Regions from separate parts of the Streptomyces sp. NPDC060027 genome, predicted to be linked through region 1. Evidence: predicted binding sites of a transcription regulator. Region 1 holds the regulator's gene; the other holds the start of a gene.

Region 1 (8,370 bases):
TGACAATTACCCCTAAATTAGCGATGTGCTGTACGGAATCTCGGCCGCCACCGCCGCTCTGCTCCTCGCCGCCGCGCTCGCCGCGCTGCTGCGGTCGTTCTCTCTGCGCTTCGGTGTGGCCGACGGGACGGGGCCACCCTCCCGCCGGGCCAGGCCGCGAGCGCCCGGGAGAGGGCGGCCGGTCCCCCTGCTCGGCGGGGTGGCCGTCGTGGCCGGGACGGCGTTCGTCGGCTGGGCCGGCGACTGGACCGGTGTCGCCCCGCTCGGACCGGAGGCCGGACGGCTGCTGGTCGCCGGGATCGCGGTCGCCCTGCTCGGGCTGGCCGCCGATCTGCTCCCCGTGCCCCCGGTCGTGTGCGTGGCCGGAGTCGCCGCGGCCGCCGCGCTGACCGTTCCCCATGACGAACTCGGCGTGCCGGGAGGGGTGCTGGCCGTCGTCTGGGTCGTCCTCGTGACGCACGCCTTCCGCTCCCTCGACCATGCCGACGGGGTGATGGGGACGGTCGGCGTGATCACCGCGTTCGCGCTCAGCGGGTGCGCGGCGGCCGAGGTCATGGACGGGCTCGCGGCGCTGCTCAGCGTGCTGGCCGCCGCCCTCACCGGCCTTCTGATGCACGGATGGCCGCCGGCCCGGATCGCGCCGGGCCGGTGCGGGTCGCTGTTCGCCGGGTTCGTGCTGGCCTCGGCGGTCGTGCTGGTGCACGCGGAGCGGCCCGCGGGGCCCGGCTTCGGTGCCGGGTTCGCGCTGACGGCCGTGGCCAGCGCCGACGCCGTCCTGGTCCTCGTGTCGCGGCGGCGGGCGGGGAGACCGCTGCTGCGGCCCGCGCCGGACCATCTGGTGCACCGGCTGCGGCGGGCGGGGCTGACCCGGCAGGGGGTCCTGGTCGTGACAGGGCTCGCCGCGTTCGCGGGTGCGCTCGTCGGGCTGCTCATCGATCTGGGGTGGCTGGGGGCGGGGGCCGCCTGGTGGGTGGCCGGTGCCGTGGCGCTGGTCGCCGTCGCGGGGGCCGTTCGTCCGGGGCCCCGCTCGCGCCGTACCCCTCCGCATGCGATTCCCTCCCCCGGGGGACCCGTCCCGAGATCCGCGTACCGGCCGGGGAGACCCCGCCGGGCGGCTCCGGACGCGGTGAGGGTGCACTGACGCTGAGAGAAAACCGCAGGCCAGAGGCTACCTGCGTGTAAGGAACGGATAAGAGTTGAGCCCCTACGACTCAGGTCTGTTGACCGAGAGGCGGACGTCGTGCACACTTGAGTCCGTTCCACTCAAGTCATTGCTGGAGGAATCGAAATGGCACGTGCGGTCGGCATCGACCTGGGCACGACGAACTCTGTCGTCAGCGTTCTGGAGGGCGGCGAGCCCACCGTCATCACCAACGCCGAGGGCGCCAGGACCACGCCGTCCGTCGTCGCCTTCGCGAAGAACGGTGAGGTGCTCGTCGGCGAGGTCGCCAAGCGCCAGGCGGTCACGAACGTGGACCGGACCATCCGTTCGGTGAAGCGTCACATGGGCACGGACTGGAAGATCGAGCTCGACGGGAAGAGCTTCAACCCGCAGCAGATGAGCGCCTTCATCCTGCAGAAGCTGAAGCGTGACGCCGAGGCGTACCTGGGCGAGAAGGTGGCCGACGCGGTCATCACCGTCCCGGCGTACTTCAACGACTCCGAGCGTCAGGCGACGAAGGAGGCCGGCGAGATCGCGGGCCTGAACGTCCTGCGCATCGTGAACGAGCCCACCGCCGCGGCCCTGGCGTACGGCCTCGACAAGGACGACCAGACGATCCTCGTCTTCGACCTCGGTGGCGGCACCTTCGACGTGTCCCTCCTGGAGATCGGTGACGGCGTCGTCGAGGTGAAGGCCACCAACGGTGACAACCACCTCGGTGGTGACGACTGGGACCAGCGGGTCATGGACTACCTGGTCAAGCAGTTCCAGGCCGGTCACGGCGTGGACCTGTCCAAGGACAAGATGGCCCTCCAGCGCCTCCGCGAGGCCGCTGAGAAGGCGAAGATCGAGCTGTCCTCGTCCACCGAGACCTCGATCAACCTGCCCTACATCACGGCGTCCGCCGAGGGCCCGCTGCACCTGGACGAGAAGCTCACGCGCGCCCAGTTCCAGCAGCTGACGGCCGACCTTCTGGAGCGCTGCAAGACGCCGTTCCACAACGTCATCAAGGACGCCGGCATCAACCTCTCCGAGATCGACCACGTCGTTCTCGTGGGCGGCTCCACCCGTATGCCCGCCGTCGCCGAGCTCGTCAAGGAGCTGACCGGTGGCAACGAGGCCAACAAGGGTGTGAACCCGGACGAGGTCGTCGCCATCGGCGCCGCACTCCAGGCCGGTGTCCTCAAGGGTGAGGTCAAGGACGTCCTGCTCCTCGACGTGACCCCGCTGTCCCTCGGTATCGAGACCAAGGGAGGGATCATGACCAAGCTCATCGAGCGCAACACCACGATCCCGACCAAGCGCTCCGAGATCTTCACGACGGCCGAGGACAACCAGCCGTCCGTCCAGATCCAGGTCTACCAGGGCGAGCGCGAGATCGCGGCGTACAACAAGAAGCTCGGGATGTTCGAGCTGACCGGTCTGCCGCCGGCCCCGCGTGGCGTCCCGCAGATCGAGGTCGCCTTCGACATCGACGCCAACGGCATCATGCACGTGACCGCGAAGGACCTGGGCACGGGCAAGGAGCAGAAGATGACCGTCACCGGCGGCTCCTCGCTGCCGAAGGACGAGGTCGACCGGATGCGCCAGGAGGCCGAGAAGTACGCGGAGGAGGACCACGCCCGCCGCGAGGCCGCCGAGACCCGCAACCAGGGCGAGCAGCTCGTCTACCAGACGGAGAAGTTCCTCAAGGACAACGAGGACAAGGTCCCCGGTGACGTCAAGACCGAGGTCGAGGCCTCCGTCGAGGAGCTGAAGGCCGCGCTCAAGGGCGAGGACACCGCCGAGATCCGTACCGCCACCGAGAAGGTCGCCGCGGTCTCGCAGAAGCTGGGCCAGGCCATGTACGCCGACGCCCAGGCCGCGCAGGCGGCGGGCGGCGACGCTCCCGGTGCCGAGGCCCCGAGGGCCGACGACGACGTCGTCGACGCCGAGATCGTCGACGAGGACCGCAAGGACGGTGCCGCGTGACGGAGGAGACCCCGGGCTTCGAAGAGCAGCCCGACGTCCCTTCCGGCGCCACCTCTGACGACGCCGAGCCGCAGTCCGCCACCCCCTCTGCGGAGGGGGCGGCGGCCCCGGACGGGGACGTAGCAGCACAGTTGGTCGGCCTGACGGCCCAGCTGGACCAGGCACGCACGGCAGTCACCGAGCGCACCGCGGACCTCCAGCGGCTCCAGGCCGAGTTCCAGAACTACCGCCGCCGTGTCGAGCGCGACCGGATCGCGGTCAAGGAGGTCGCCGTGGCGAGCCTCCTGACCGAGCTCCTGCCCGTGCTCGACGACATCGGCCGCGCGCGGGACCACGGCGAGCTCGTCGGCGGATTCAAGTCCGTCGCCGAGTCCCTCGAGACCGTCGCGGCGAAGATGGGGCTCCAGCAGTTCGGCAAGGAGGGCGAGCCCTTCGACCCGACGATCCACGAGGCCCTGATGCACTCGTACGCGCCGGACGTCACGGAGACGACGTGCGTGGCGATTCTGCAGCCGGGGTATCGCTTCGGCGAGCGCACCATCCGCCCCGCGCGGGTGGCCGTCGCCGAACCGCAGCCCGGGGCGCAGACGGTCAAGGCCGAGGAATCGGCCGAGGCGGTCGAGGACAAGGAGACCGGTGGCCCGGACGAGGGCTGAGCTTGACCGGATGAGGAAGGAGGGACGTCGGGGATGAGCACCAAGGACTTCATCGAGAAGGACTTCTACAAGGTCCTCGGCGTCCCCAAGGACGCCACCGAGGCCGAGATCAAGAAGGCGTACCGGAAGCTCGCCCGCGAGTTCCACCCGGACGCCAACAAGGGCAACACCAAGGCCGAGGATCGCTTCAAGGAGATCTCCGAGGCGAACGACGTCCTCGGCGACCCCAAGAAGCGCAAGGAGTACGACGAGGCACGCGCCCTCTTCGGCAACGGTGGCTTCCGGCCGGGTCCCGGCGCGGGCGGCGGCAACTTCAACTTCGACCTGGGCGACCTCTTCGGAGGCGGTGCCCAGGGCCAGGGAGCGGGAGGAGCCGGCGGCTTCGGCGGCGGCATCGGGGACGTCTTCGGCGGCCTGTTCAACCGCGGCGGCGCCACCACGGGGACGCGTACGCAGCCCCGGCGTGGCCAGGACATCGACACCGAGGTCACGCTGTCCTTCACGGAGGCGGTGGACGGCGCGACCGTTCCGCTGCGCATGACCTCGCAGCAGCCGTGCAAGGCCTGCTCCGGCACCGGCGACAAGAACGGCACACCGCGCGTGTGCCCGACCTGTGTCGGCACCGGCCAGGTGGCACGGGGCTCCGGTGGCGGGTTCTCGCTGACGGACCCCTGCCCGGACTGCAAGGGCCGCGGCCTCATCGCCGAGCACCCCTGCATGGAGTGCACGGGCAGCGGCCGCGCCAAGTCGTCCCGCACGATGCAGGTCCGCATCCCGGCGGGGGTCACCGACGGGCAGCGGATCCGGCTGCGCGGCAAGGGCGCGCCCGGCGAACGGGGCGGCCCGTCCGGCGACCTGTACGTCACCGTCCATGTGGACGCCCACCCGGTCTTCGGCCGCAAGGGCGACAACCTCACCGTCACCGTGCCCGTCACCTTCACGGAGGCGGCGCTCGGTGGAGAGGTGAAGGTGCCGACGCTGGGCGGACCCGCGGTGACCCTGAAGCTGCCGCCGGGCACGCCCAATGGACGCACCATGCGCGCCCGGGGAAGGGGCGCGGTCCGCAAGGACGGCACCCGGGGCGATCTCCTCGTCACCGTCGAAGTGGCGGTCCCCCAGGACGTGTCGGGCAAGGCTCGTGACGCCCTGGAGGCGTATCGCGAGGCGACCGCGGGTGAGGATCCGCGGGCGGAGCTGTTCCAGGCCGCGAAGGGAGCATGACGGAGCCATGGATACGACCGGGCGTCGGCGCAACCCGTACGAACTGACCGAGGAGACACCGGTCTACGTCATCTCGGTGGCGGCCCAGCTCTCCGGACTGCATCCGCAGACCCTGCGTCAGTACGACCGGCTGGGTCTGGTCTCTCCCGACCGCACGGCCGGGCGGGGCCGCCGCTACTCGGCCCGTGACATCGAACTGCTGCGCGCCGTCCAGCAGTTGTCGCAGGACGAGGGCATCAACCTGGCCGGCATCAAGCGCATCATCGAGCTGGAGAACCAGGTGGCCGCGCTCCAGTCCCGCGTGGCGGAGCTGGAGTCGGCCCTCGACGGCGCCGCGGCCGCCATGCAGCAGCGCGAGGCCGCCGTGCACGCCTCGTACCGTCGCGACCTGGTCCCGTACCAGGAGGTCCAGCAGACCAGCGCGCTGGTGGTGTGGCGACCGAAGCGGTCGTCCGAGTAGGACCCGAACACCTCAAGGGGCCCGGAGGTCATCGACCTCCGGGCCCCTTCGTGTGTCGTCACGCGTCTAACGGTTGACCATGACCTCGACCGAGGCCTCCCGCTCACCCACCCGGCCGTACACGTCCACGGCGCGCACGGAGACCGTGCAGGGACCCGTGTACCGCGGGGTCCAGGCGATGCTGTCCGAGTCCGTGAACCGGGTGCCGCTGGAGCCGCAGGCTCCGGAGATGTCCCAGGAGTACCCCTTCAGCGGCCGTCCCTCGTCACCCGTCCCGGGCCGTACGCCGAGGGTGATGGGGAAGCGGGTTCCTCCCTCGGAGACCACGGTCAGCCGCGGCGCGGCGGGCCCGGTGGCGGTGGCCGGCGTCAGACGGTCGACGGCGGCCTGCGCGGAGGGCACCGACTCCGCGCCCCCGTCGTCGACCGAGGCGACGTAGTAGAACGCGGTGCCCTGCGGGGCGGAGGTGTCCCCGTAGGAGGTGTCCGTCGCCCCGGCGCCGCCCACCAGGGTCCACGCGCCCTGAGCGGACGTACGGCGATAGACGTGGAACCCGGTGACCATCGCGTCGGGGTCCTTCGCCAGGGTCCAGGTGACCTGGGTGGACGCGTCGGCGGCAGTGCCCCGGAGCGCGGACGGCGCGGGCGCCGTGGACTCCTCGGGGCGCATGACCGTCACGCCCTCGGAGACGGGCGAGATGTTCCCGGCGCCGTCGACGGCCTGGACGGTGTACCTGTAGTCGGTCCCCACCTCCGCGATCGGGTCCGTGTAGGACGTCCCGAACACGGGCTCGGGCCCGTCGGGGTCGCTCTGCCCGAGCGGTGCGGCCCACACCTGGTAGTGGTCGACGTCCGCCGAAGAGGCCGACCACGTCAGGGCGTTGCCCGCGGTGGTGCCCTGACCCGACAGACCGGTGACGCGCGCGGGCACCGTCCGGTCGGCGGTGGTCACCGAGCGGGCCGTCGTCCCCTCGGACTCGTTGCCCGCCTTGTCGTAGGCACGGACCTCGTAGTCATAGGTCACGCCGGTCACCGGGAGGGTCGTGTCGGTGTACGAGGTGGCGGTCGTCGTGGTCAGCCGTGTCCAGGTGGTGCTGTTCTTGAGGCGGCGGTAGACGCGGTAGCCCGCGAGGTCCATCTCCTTGTTCTTCGACCAGGAGACCTTGGCCTTGCCCGTGACGGTGTCGTACGTCGCCGAAGAGCCGGTCGGCACAAGTGGCTTGATCTTGTCGATAGCGGCGGAAGTGACGGGTTTGTAGGCGAAGGTGACATTTGCCTTTCCCGTCCAATTGACGAAGTCGATGCGCAGAGTGTGCTTTCCGTGTGGAATGGCGAGGTTGACCGTTTTGGACCGGGTGGCCGGAACGTTCTTCCAGAGGTCGACCTTGGGCTCCTCGTCCAGATAGACCCGTATTCCGTCCTGCGCCGTCACGAGGAGGGTGAAGGGGCCGCCCGAGCCGAAATCCCGGGTCACTGTCCAGCGGACGCCGAAGCCGTTGGCGGGCAGGCCCGGGGCGGGCGCGCCGGAACCCCAGTTCTGGTCGATCGCGGAGTCGCAGTCCGTCTTCTTCGGTGTGCCCGAGAATGTGGTGTTCGCATAGAACTGCCGCTTATAAACGGGCGATGTGCAGTTCGTCACTGCGGAGGAGGCGGTGCCGGCCGCGGTGAGCAGTCCGCCCGCGGTGGCGAGCACGAGGACCGAGGAGAGCGTGCCCGTCGTGCTGATGGCTCTGTTCATGCGTTCCTTCTGGTCCGCCCGATCGTCAACAGCGGTTAAAAACCGTTGACGATCACGACTCCCGGGAGCGGGAGTTGGTTGTACACGTGAATGACAGAAGGTGAAGCTGAGGGGATTGCTCGAAGGTTGGGCGTAGTCTCTTCCCGTCGTGTTCACTTGTGGAACACGAAACGCCGTTGCCATCTCGTTAAGTGGTTACTCCTTGACGCTGAGGTGATCGCCGCGTTGGCTTTCAGCCACCTGGGTCGCAATGCTGCAACCTCGCCCGGAAGGCACCTGATGTGAACACTCGTAACACCGGCCTCCGCCGTACCGTCATATCCCTGGCGTCGTCCGCCATGGCCATCACACTCGTCGGCTGCGGCGCGGGCGGGCTCGGTGGAAGCGACACCAAGGCCAGCCCCACGAAGGGCGACGACATCACGGTGGGTCTGCTCCTTCCGGAGAAGGAGAACACCCGTTACGAGAAGTTCGACTACCCGATCATCGCGGAGCAGGTGAAGAAGCTCACCGAGAAGAAGGGCACCGTCGCCTACGCCAACGCCGAGCAGGACGCCGCCAAGCAGCTCCGCCAGCTCCAGCAGATGGTGGACGACAAGGTCGACGTCATCCTGGTGGACGCGGTGGACTCGGTCTCCATCGCGAAGGGCGTGCGCAAGGCCAAGGACGCCGGTATCCCGGTCATCGCCTACGACCGTCTGGCGCAGGGCCCGATCGACGCGTACATCTCCTTCGACAACGAGCTGGTCGGTCAGGTCCAGGGCAAGGCCCTGGTTGCCGCGCTGGGCCCCAACCCCGGCTCGAAGAAGATCATCATGATGAACGGCTCGCCGACCGACCCGAACGCGGCGCAGTTCAAGGCCGGTGCCCTCAGTGAGCTCGAGGACAAGGTGATCATCGCCAAGAAGTACGACACCAAGGACTGGAACCCGGTCAACGCCAAGGCCAACATGGAGACGTCCATCCAGGCCGTCGGCCTGAGCAACATCGCCGGTGTCTACTCCGCCAACGACGGCATCGCGGGCGCGGTCATCGACTCCCTCAAGAGCGCGGGCGTCAGCAAGGTGCCGCCGGTCACCGGCCAGGACTCCGAGCTCATCGCCGTGCAGCGGATCATCAAGGGCGACCAGTTCATGAGCGTGTACAAGTCGTACCCGCAGGAG
Region 2 (8,370 bases), on a different contig from region 1:
GTGAATGGTGCCGCGCACCTGCTGCAAGTGGGTTGCCGCCTCGGCGAGTTCGCCGCGCAGCTTGTCGCGCTCGTCGGCCATCAGCTGGCGCTGGCCGATGAGGTGCTTGCGGTCGCCTTCGAGGGTGCCGATCCGCTCGTGGAGCGTGGCGGCGTGCGTGTGCAGCGCGTTGACGGAGCGGACGACCTGGGCGAACTCGTCGTTGCGGCCGGTGAACTTGACCGGTTCGTGGGAGTCCGGGTCGGCGGCGAGCCGGGCCGAGCCGAGGCGCAGGACGGCGAGCGGCCGGGTGAGGGTGCGGGCCATGGCCATCGCGACGCCGACCGCGACGAGCAGCAGGAGACCGAGGGCGGTGACGCGGATCTCCAGCGCGGTGACGTCGTCGTCCCGCAGCAGTTCGAGGTCCTTCGTGCGGTGGTCGTTGAGGGAGGCCTCGGCCCCGCGCATCAGCTCGATCCGGGCGGACAGCGCGGCGTCCAGCTTCTTGGTGCCGGTGTCGAGCGCGGAACCGGAGAGCTTCGGCTGGCCGGTGAGGCTCGCCAGGTACTTGTCGGCGGAGGCGACGTCGGGGCCGGTGACGGTGGAGTCGTAGGACGCCACGGCCTTCTTGGGCGCGGTCTCGCGGAAGTCGGCGATGGCCGCGTCGGAGCGGAGGCGGGCCTGCTGGGCGGCGGCGCTCAGCGCGTCGCGCTGCTTGGTGTCGGCGTCCGACGAGGTGTTCGTGGTCGTCGCCAGACCGGTGATGGGGTCGATCACGGTCTGGGTGGTGCGCGGGATGCCGAGGGCCGCGAGGAGCAGTCCGCGGGCGGCGGCGGACTGCTGGACGGCGGTGTCCAGTTCGGCGAGGGCGTGTGCGCCGGAGCCCGCGCGCAGCGGCGTCCGGTCGGCCAGGTCCTCGGCGAGGGCATGGAGTTCGGTGATGGCCTCGGAGTACGCCTGGTGCGTTTCGAGGGCGGTGCTCTTCCCGGTGAGCGCCGCTCGTCTGAGGGCCGCGACGGCGTCGAGGTCCTTCAGCAGCGCGGCGGGGGCGTCGTCGTCGGCGCGCAGTTCGTCGACCTGCCGGTCGACCCGGGCGCTGCGCTGTTCGGAGGGCGCCTTGGCCTTGGGCCGGCCCGCGGCGACGTACGAGGTGACGTCGTCGCGCTCGTCGGCCAGCGCGTGCGCGAGGGTCAGCGCCTGCTGGGTGCGCTGGGAGAGCGTCACCAGGTGCTGGGAGTCGTTCAGTTGTTGCGAGGCGGACAGCACTGTGGGCGCGCCGGCTCCGGCGATGGCGGCCGCGACGACCGCCACGGCCACGATCAGCCGGTTGCGCACGTGGGCGGTCCTGCCCCGGCCCGTGGAGTCGACGGCGTCGCCGACGGCGCCACCCTCTGTGGAGTTGGAGGCCGTCTTCTTGCCTGTGCGCCTCGGCCGCGTCTTCTGCACCGGTGCTCGCATTCCTGACTCGTGTACCCATTTGGGGCCCGGGTGACGTCCCGTCAATCGCGGCGTACGCCCGGTACGGCTCCCGACCCTCCCAGTGCCGGTGGGCAGTGGTCCCGCATCATCTGACCCGCCACCCGAAGGAGTGAACATCGGAGGGGAGTTGGCGGGCAAGTTTCCGGAGCGCGCGCGAGGGGCTTGCGCGGCGGGCCGGTTGGACGTCGGGGACGGGCTTTGGCAGTATTCGCCGCCACGCGTTGCCGGAGTCGATCATTCCATGCCAAACCTGGCGCCTGAGCTGCTGGTCCGCGCGATCGTGCGACCGTTGCCGCCGTTTCGGGGACCTTGTGAAGGGCTCGTGCAGACTGACGGGATGCGCACTGAACTCGTCTCGGAGCCCGGTGACCCGGACCGCCCCAATGAGGACTTCGCATCGGTCGGACTTCCCGCTTCAGGACAGGGCGGTTCACTGGTGGTGCTGGACGGGGTGACACCCCCGCGCGGCGGCTACGGCTGTGTTCATCCGGTCGCCTGGTTCTCCACCCGGCTCGGCGGGGCACTGACCGAACTGTCCGTTTCGCAGGGGGATTTGCCCCTGCCGGAGGTCCTGTCGCGGGCGATCGGCCGGGTGGCCGAGGCGCACGCCGGCACCTGTGACCTTTCTCACCCGCGCACACCCCAGGCAACCGTCGTCCTCGCACGGTGGTCCCCGTCCGACGTCGAGTACCTGGTGCTCTCCGACTCCGCCCTGCTGGTGGAATCGCCCGCCGGTGAGGTGACCGCCCTGCTGGACGACCGCCTCTCCCGCCTCCCTCGCTCCTCGCTCGCCACGGACGCCGTCGCCGACGCCACCGTCCGCAACAGGGAGGGCGGCTTCTTCACGGCGGCCGCGGACCCCTCGGTGGCCGCCCGCGCGGTGACAGGCACACTCCCCCGCGCCTCCGTCCGCGCCCTGGCGGCCCTCACGGACGGCGCCACCCGCTGGGTGGAGCGGTTCCACGGGGGCGACTGGGCCGACCTGTTCGCCCTCGTCCGCGACGAGGGGTCCCCCGCCCTCGTCGAGCGCGTCCGGGGTCTGGAACGCGCGGACGCGCCGGAGGGGTCGCGGCCTCGGCGGGGCAAGAGGCACGACGACGCGACGGTGGTGTTCGTGGAGCTGTGAGGCGACACGGGGGGCCGCGAGAGGACGGGAACGGCGGCCGGCCGGTGGGCTACTTCTCCATGCCGAGGTTCAGCTGGTGCAGCAGCCGGGCGAGTTCCGCGACCTCGTTCTGGTCCCAGTGGGCGAGTTGGCTGACGTAGCGGGCGCGGCGGGCCTCGCGGACGCTGGTGACGCGGCCGCGGCCCTCCTCGGTGAGGTGGACGAGCCAGGCGCGGCCGTCCGCGGGGTCGGGTTCGCGCGCCACGAGGCCCAACTCCTCCAGGGCGCGCAGCTGCCGGGACATGGTGGCCTTGCCGACGCCGATGTAGGCGGCGAGTTCCGTGGCGCGCTGCCGTCCGCACTCCTCGAGGCGGACGAGCAGTCCGTACGCGGCGGACTCCAGGTCCGGATGGACCTCGCGGGCCATCTCCCCCTGGTTGGCGCGGGCGCGGCGCAGGAACACGGTCAACTCGCGTTCCAGGGAAAGGAACTCGCGCTCCGCGCCGCCGTGCGTCGCGGGCCGGTCCACACCATTTCCCGACACGTCGGATGCGACCGGACGTCCGCCGTCGTTTCCGTGCTCGTGCACGTCAGCACCCCTGACCCGGTTTCCCGATCCTGAAAGTTTCTGCCAGAACTCGCCGTTGCCGCAGCTCCGCCAGTATTTCGCAGGCGTAGACCAACGGCAGCCTCCGGCCCCTCTTCCCACGCCGTCGTCTACGTGCGTAGCTTCTTTATCAGAACCTTATTCGCTGGCATGCGCACGCCACCCCAGGTCAAGGACGACCTGATCCCCCCTTCGGCACGCGTGCCCGCGCTCTCCCCCCACCGAGCTCCGGCGAGCTCCACCGAGCCCCTCCGGAGTTCCATCGCCCTTCGGAGGCACGCACATGCCCGTGCACAGATCCGGAACGGCCCACCGCCTGCGCGTGCTCGCGGTAGGAACCCTGCTCGCCGCCTTCTCCCTCCTGTACTCCCTCCCCTCCTCCGCCGCCGACACCCCCGCCCGGGGTTCCGCCCGGATGGGCATCGGGGTCATCGCCCATGACGGCCAGGACGGCACGCCGTCCACCGGTGACGCCACCCGGACGGAAGGCGTGGACGTCTCCGGGTACCAGGGCAACGTCGCCTGGTCGACGCTGTGGAGCAGCGGGGTCAGGTGGGCCTACACCAAGGCGACCGAGGGGACGTACTACACGAACCCGTACTTCGCCCAGCAGTACAACGGCGCGTACAACGTCGGCATGATCCGAGGCTCGTACCACTTCGCGACCCCGGACACCACGACCGGCGCCACCCAGGCCAACTACTTCGTCGAGCACGGCGGCGGCTGGTCCAGGGACGGCAAGACCCTGCCCGGCGTCCTCGACATCGAGTGGAACCCGTACGGGGCCGCCTGCTACGGCAAGACACAGAGCGCGATGGTCAGCTGGATCAGCGGCTTCCTCACCCAGTACAAGGCCCGCACCGGGCGCGACGCGGTGATCTACACGGCCGCCACCTGGTGGACCCAGTGCACCGGCAACTACGGCGGCTTCGCCTCCGCCAACCCGTTGTGGATCGCGCGCTACGCCTCCGATCCGGGGACGCTCCCCGCGGGCTGGGGCTACTACACGATGTGGCAGTACACCTCGTCCGGCCCGACGGTCGGGGACCACGACAAGTTCAACGGCGCCCTGGACCGCGTGGTGGCCCTCGCCAACGGCTGACCCGCGCAGGACGTGCGGCGCGGGCACCTGACGTACCGCGCACGCGCCTGACGTACGGCGAAGGCCCGGGCCTCCCTCACGGGACCCGGGCCTTCCCCTCCGATGGGCGTCCGTCACGCCGCCACCGGAACCTCCGGCACGGCGCCGTTCGTCGCCGGCGCGAGTGCCAGCTCCAGGACCTGGCGGACGTCCGTGACGGCGTGGACGTCGAGCTTGTCCAGGACCTCGGCCGGGACGTCGTCCAGATCGGCCTCGTTGCGCTTCGGGATGATCACGGTCGTGACACCCGCCCGGTGCGCGGCGAGCAGCTTCTGCTTCACACCGCCGATGGGCAGGACACGGCCGGTCAGCGAGACCTCGCCGGTCATGGCCACGTCGGTGCGGACCAGCCGGCCCGACAGGAGCGACGCCAGGGCGGTCGTCATCGTGACGCCCGCGCTCGGGCCGTCCTTGGGGACGGCGCCCGCCGGGAAGTGGATGTGCGCTCCCCGGTCCTTCAGGTCACCGACGGGCAGTTCGAGCTCCGCTCCGTGCGAGCGCAGGAAGGAGAGCGCGATCTGTGCCGACTCCTTCATCACGTCGCCCAGCTGACCGGTGAGGGTCAGACCCGCCGCGCCCGTCTCCGGGTCGGCCAGCGACGCCTCCACATAGAGGACGTCACCGCCCGCGCCGGTCACGGCCAGACCGGTGGCGACACCGGGCACCGCCGTACGGCGCTCGGCCGGGTCCTGAGCGGACTCGGGCACATGGTGCGGGCGCCCGATGAGCCCGCGCAGGTCGGCGTCGGTCACCGTGAACGGCAGCTCCCGCTCGCCCAGTTCGTGCTGGGCCGCGACCTTGCGCAGCAGCCGGGCGATGCCCCGCTCCAGATTGCGCACGCCCGCTTCCCGGGTGTACTCCCCGGCGAGCCTGCGCAGCGCGCTCTCCGCGAGGACGACCTCGTCCTTCTCGAGACCGGCCCGCTCCAGCTGACGCGGCAGCAGGTGGTCCCGGGCGATGACGACCTTCTCGTCCTCGGTGTAGCCGTCGAGGCGGACCAGCTCCATGCGGTCGAGCAGGGCCTCCGGGATGGCTTCGAGCACATTGGCCGTGGCCAGGAACACGACGTCGGAGAGGTCGAGTTCGACCTCCAGGTAGTGGTCGCGGAAGGTGTGGTTCTGCGCCGGGTCGAGGACTTCGAGCAGCGCCGCAGCCGGGTCGCCCCGGAAGTCGGAGCCGACCTTGTCGATCTCGTCGAGCAGGACCACCGGGTTCATCGACCCGGCCTCCTTGATGGCGCGGACGATCCGGCCGGGCAGCGCGCCGACGTACGTACGGCGGTGTCCGCGGATCTCGGCCTCGTCCCGTACGCCGCCGAGGGCGACACGGACGAACTTGCGGCCCATGGCGTGCGCAACGGACTCGCCGAGCGAGGTCTTGCCGACGCCGGGCGGGCCGACGAGCGCGAGCACGGCACCGCCGCGCCGGCCGCCGACGACTCCGAGACCGCGCTCGGAGCGCCGCTTGCGCACGGCGAGGTACTCGGTGATGCGCTCCTTCACGTCCTCCAGCCCGGCGTGCTCGGCGTCGAGCACGGACTGGGCGCCCTGGATGTCGTACGCGTCCTCGGTCCGCTCGTTCCACGGCAGCTCCAGGACGGTGTCGAGCCAGGTCCTGATCCAGCTGCCCTCGGGCGACTGGTCACTGGACCGCTCCAGCTTCTCGACCTCCTTGAGGGCGGCCTCACGGACGTTCTCCGGAAGATCGGCGGCCTCGACGCGGGCGCGGTAGTCGTCGGACTCGTCCTCGCCGTCCTCGCCCTTGAGGTCGCGCAGTTCCTTGCGTACGGCTTCGAGCTGGCGCCGCAGCAGGAACTCGCGCTGCTGCTTGTCGACGCCCTCCTGGACGTCCTTGGCGATGGACTCGGCGACATCCTGCTCGGCGAGGTGCTCGCGGAGCTGCTCGGTGGCGAGCTTCAGCCGGGCCACGGGGTCGGCGGTCTCCAGCAGCTCGACCTTCTGCTGGACGGTCAGGAACGGTGAGTAACCGGAATTGTCGGCAAGGGCGGAAACATCGTCGATCTGCTGCACCCTGTCCACGACCTGCCAGGCGGCGCGCTTGCGCAGCCAGCTGGTGGCCAGGGCCTTGTATTCCTTCACCAGGTCGGCGACCCGGCCGGGCAGGGGGTCGGGCACCGTCTCCTCGATCCGGGTGCCCTCGACCCAGAGCGCGGCACCGGGACCGGTGGTCCCCGCGCCGACCTGCACGCGCCCGCGCCCGCGGATCAGCGCGCCCGGGTCGCCGTCGGCCAGCCGGCCGACCTGTTCGACGGTGCCGAGCACTCCGGTGCTCGCGTAGGTCCCGTCGATGCGTGGCACCAGGAGTACCTGAGGCTTGCCGGGCGTTGACCGGGCAGCGGCCTGGGCGGCCTCCACCGCGGCACGCACATCGGTGTCGTTCAGATCCAGCGGAACCACCATCCCGGGCAGCACGACCTCGTCGTCGAGCGGCAGCACGGGCAGGGTGAGTGATGCGGACGTCGAAGCCATGATCTCCCCTTCGGCAGTCAAGTTGAGCTATGCCGACTCAATGCACGAAGGTCCCCCAATGTTCCCCTGGGACTGTTCGCTCTGAGCGATCACTTCCGACCGGCCGCAGCCCCCCGCGCATCACCGCTGGTCATCAGCGGTCCGCGGGGTCGGATCCGGTCGAGCGGGAGGCCGCCGCCCGAGCGCCCTTCAAGGGGGTGGCGCGACGCCGGGCCGCCCTGGCATCATCACCGGGCAGGTAATGGTCTACGTCCTGTAGTGGCCATTACATGACCGGAAGCGAGCGCAGGGGGCAGCGGTGGACAGGATCGTGCGGGCGTGGGTGGACGGATGGGTCGTCTCGCGCGGGGCGGCGCCGCCCGTCGTCGAGGGATGGGGGTACACGATCGACGTGGGACAGAAGGGGCACGTGACGCGCCATGTCCTCGGGGCGACGAACGACCGGGTCGAGGAGGCCCCGGTCCGCAAGGTCGCGGACGCGGTGACCGCGGCCGGAGTCTGGCTCAAGGTCTTCGCCGAGCCCTCGGACGTCCGGCCCTGGCTCGGCGCGGGCTGGTGGATCGACCCCGAGCCCGGCTACCTGATGTCCGTGCCCCTGACGGACGCGGGCGGCGCCACCCCGGACGATGCCCTTCCCCCCGGCTACCGGCTGCGCACCTGGACCCGCGGTGGCGTCACGCGCGCCCTGGTCACGGCGTCGGACGGCTCCTGGGCGGCCCGCGGCCAGATCGCCCCCACGGGCGGGACGGCGGTCGTCGACCAGATAGAGACGTCGGTGGAGCACCGGCGGCGGGGGCTCGGCCGCTTCGTCGTGCGGACCCTCACCCGCGTCGCCGCGGACCAGGGCGCCGGGACCGGAGTCCTGGCGGGGACGCCGGAGGGGCGGGCGCTGTACGAGTCATTGGGGTGGCGGGTGGAGGCACCCCTGCTGAGCGGGCACTTCGTCGGGGACCGGCCCTAAGGGCTGTCCCGTACTCCCCGGTGGGTCAGCGCACGGTGTCAGATGCGGTGCATCGCAGGGCGGAGGGTCGTCCTCATACGGGGGGAAATGCGGGTGACCCGACAACGCGGCGTGGGGGTCCCGCCCTGCTCGAAGGGCTTGGGAGAGTGCCGTAGCTGTCGTCGTGCGTCCGCCGGGGATCCGTAGCTGTCGTCGTGCGTCCGCCGGGGATCCGTAGCTGTCGTCGTGCGCCCGCCGGGGATGACGGGACGGCCCTGGGAACTGGATTCCTCGAACGGCGTACGCACGTCTCTCCGGAAGAGACGAGTCGGTGGTGTGGGTCTCCCCCGTGACCAGGGTCGGGCTCACATGGCGAGCCGACCTGGTGCGCGGCGGCTGGCACGGACGATCGTCGTACGTCGCCGGCGGCTCCGGTCACCCGTCACCCCCTCGCCGTCCACCAGGGCGGCACCTCCCGCGACGCGGGCTGCACGGCCGCTCGGGCTGTTGATCGGGATGCGAGGTGGCCGCCTGCCGTTGGAAGGTGGAGTCATGAACCATCACCACCCCCAGCACACGATCGACATCGACAGCCGGCTCGTCACCACCGGCGCCGTGCTCACCGTGACC

What was found. Region 1 encodes HspR, which represses chaperone genes until heat shock. Its sites were predicted from a motif close to TTGAGNNNNNNNNNCTCAA; they were not measured.
Region 2: a site for HspR is predicted at 6,823-6,841, ahead of lon (endopeptidase La). Genes of this name have one in related genera too.

Annotation. Positions count from the first base shown of each region.
Region 1 is NZ_JBHWVI010000177.1:4,291-12,660, reverse strand. Features, by position in the region: gene ACFWBT_RS32140 (undecaprenyl/decaprenyl-phosphate alpha-N-acetylglucosaminyl 1-phosphate transferase) at 26-1,141, shown strand; gene dnaK (molecular chaperone DnaK) at 1,289-3,133, shown strand; gene grpE (nucleotide exchange factor GrpE) at 3,130-3,789, shown strand; gene dnaJ (molecular chaperone DnaJ) at 3,823-5,010, shown strand; gene ACFWBT_RS32120 (heat shock protein transcriptional repressor HspR) at 5,018-5,470, shown strand; gene ACFWBT_RS32115 (PA14 domain-containing protein) at 5,537-7,207, opposite strand; gene ACFWBT_RS32110 (substrate-binding domain-containing protein) at 7,489-8,370, shown strand, end outside.
Region 2 is NZ_JBHWVI010000031.1:30,724-39,093, forward strand. Features, by position in the region: gene ACFWBT_RS11080 (nitrate- and nitrite sensing domain-containing protein) at 1-1,425, opposite strand, end outside; gene ACFWBT_RS11085 (protein phosphatase 2C domain-containing protein) at 1,796-2,584, shown strand; gene ACFWBT_RS11090 (MarR family winged helix-turn-helix transcriptional regulator) at 2,634-3,152, opposite strand; gene ACFWBT_RS11095 (lysozyme) at 3,454-4,272, shown strand; gene lon (endopeptidase La) at 4,386-6,800, opposite strand; gene ACFWBT_RS11105 (GNAT family N-acetyltransferase) at 7,099-7,761, shown strand; gene ACFWBT_RS11110 (hypothetical protein) at 8,293-8,370, shown strand, end outside.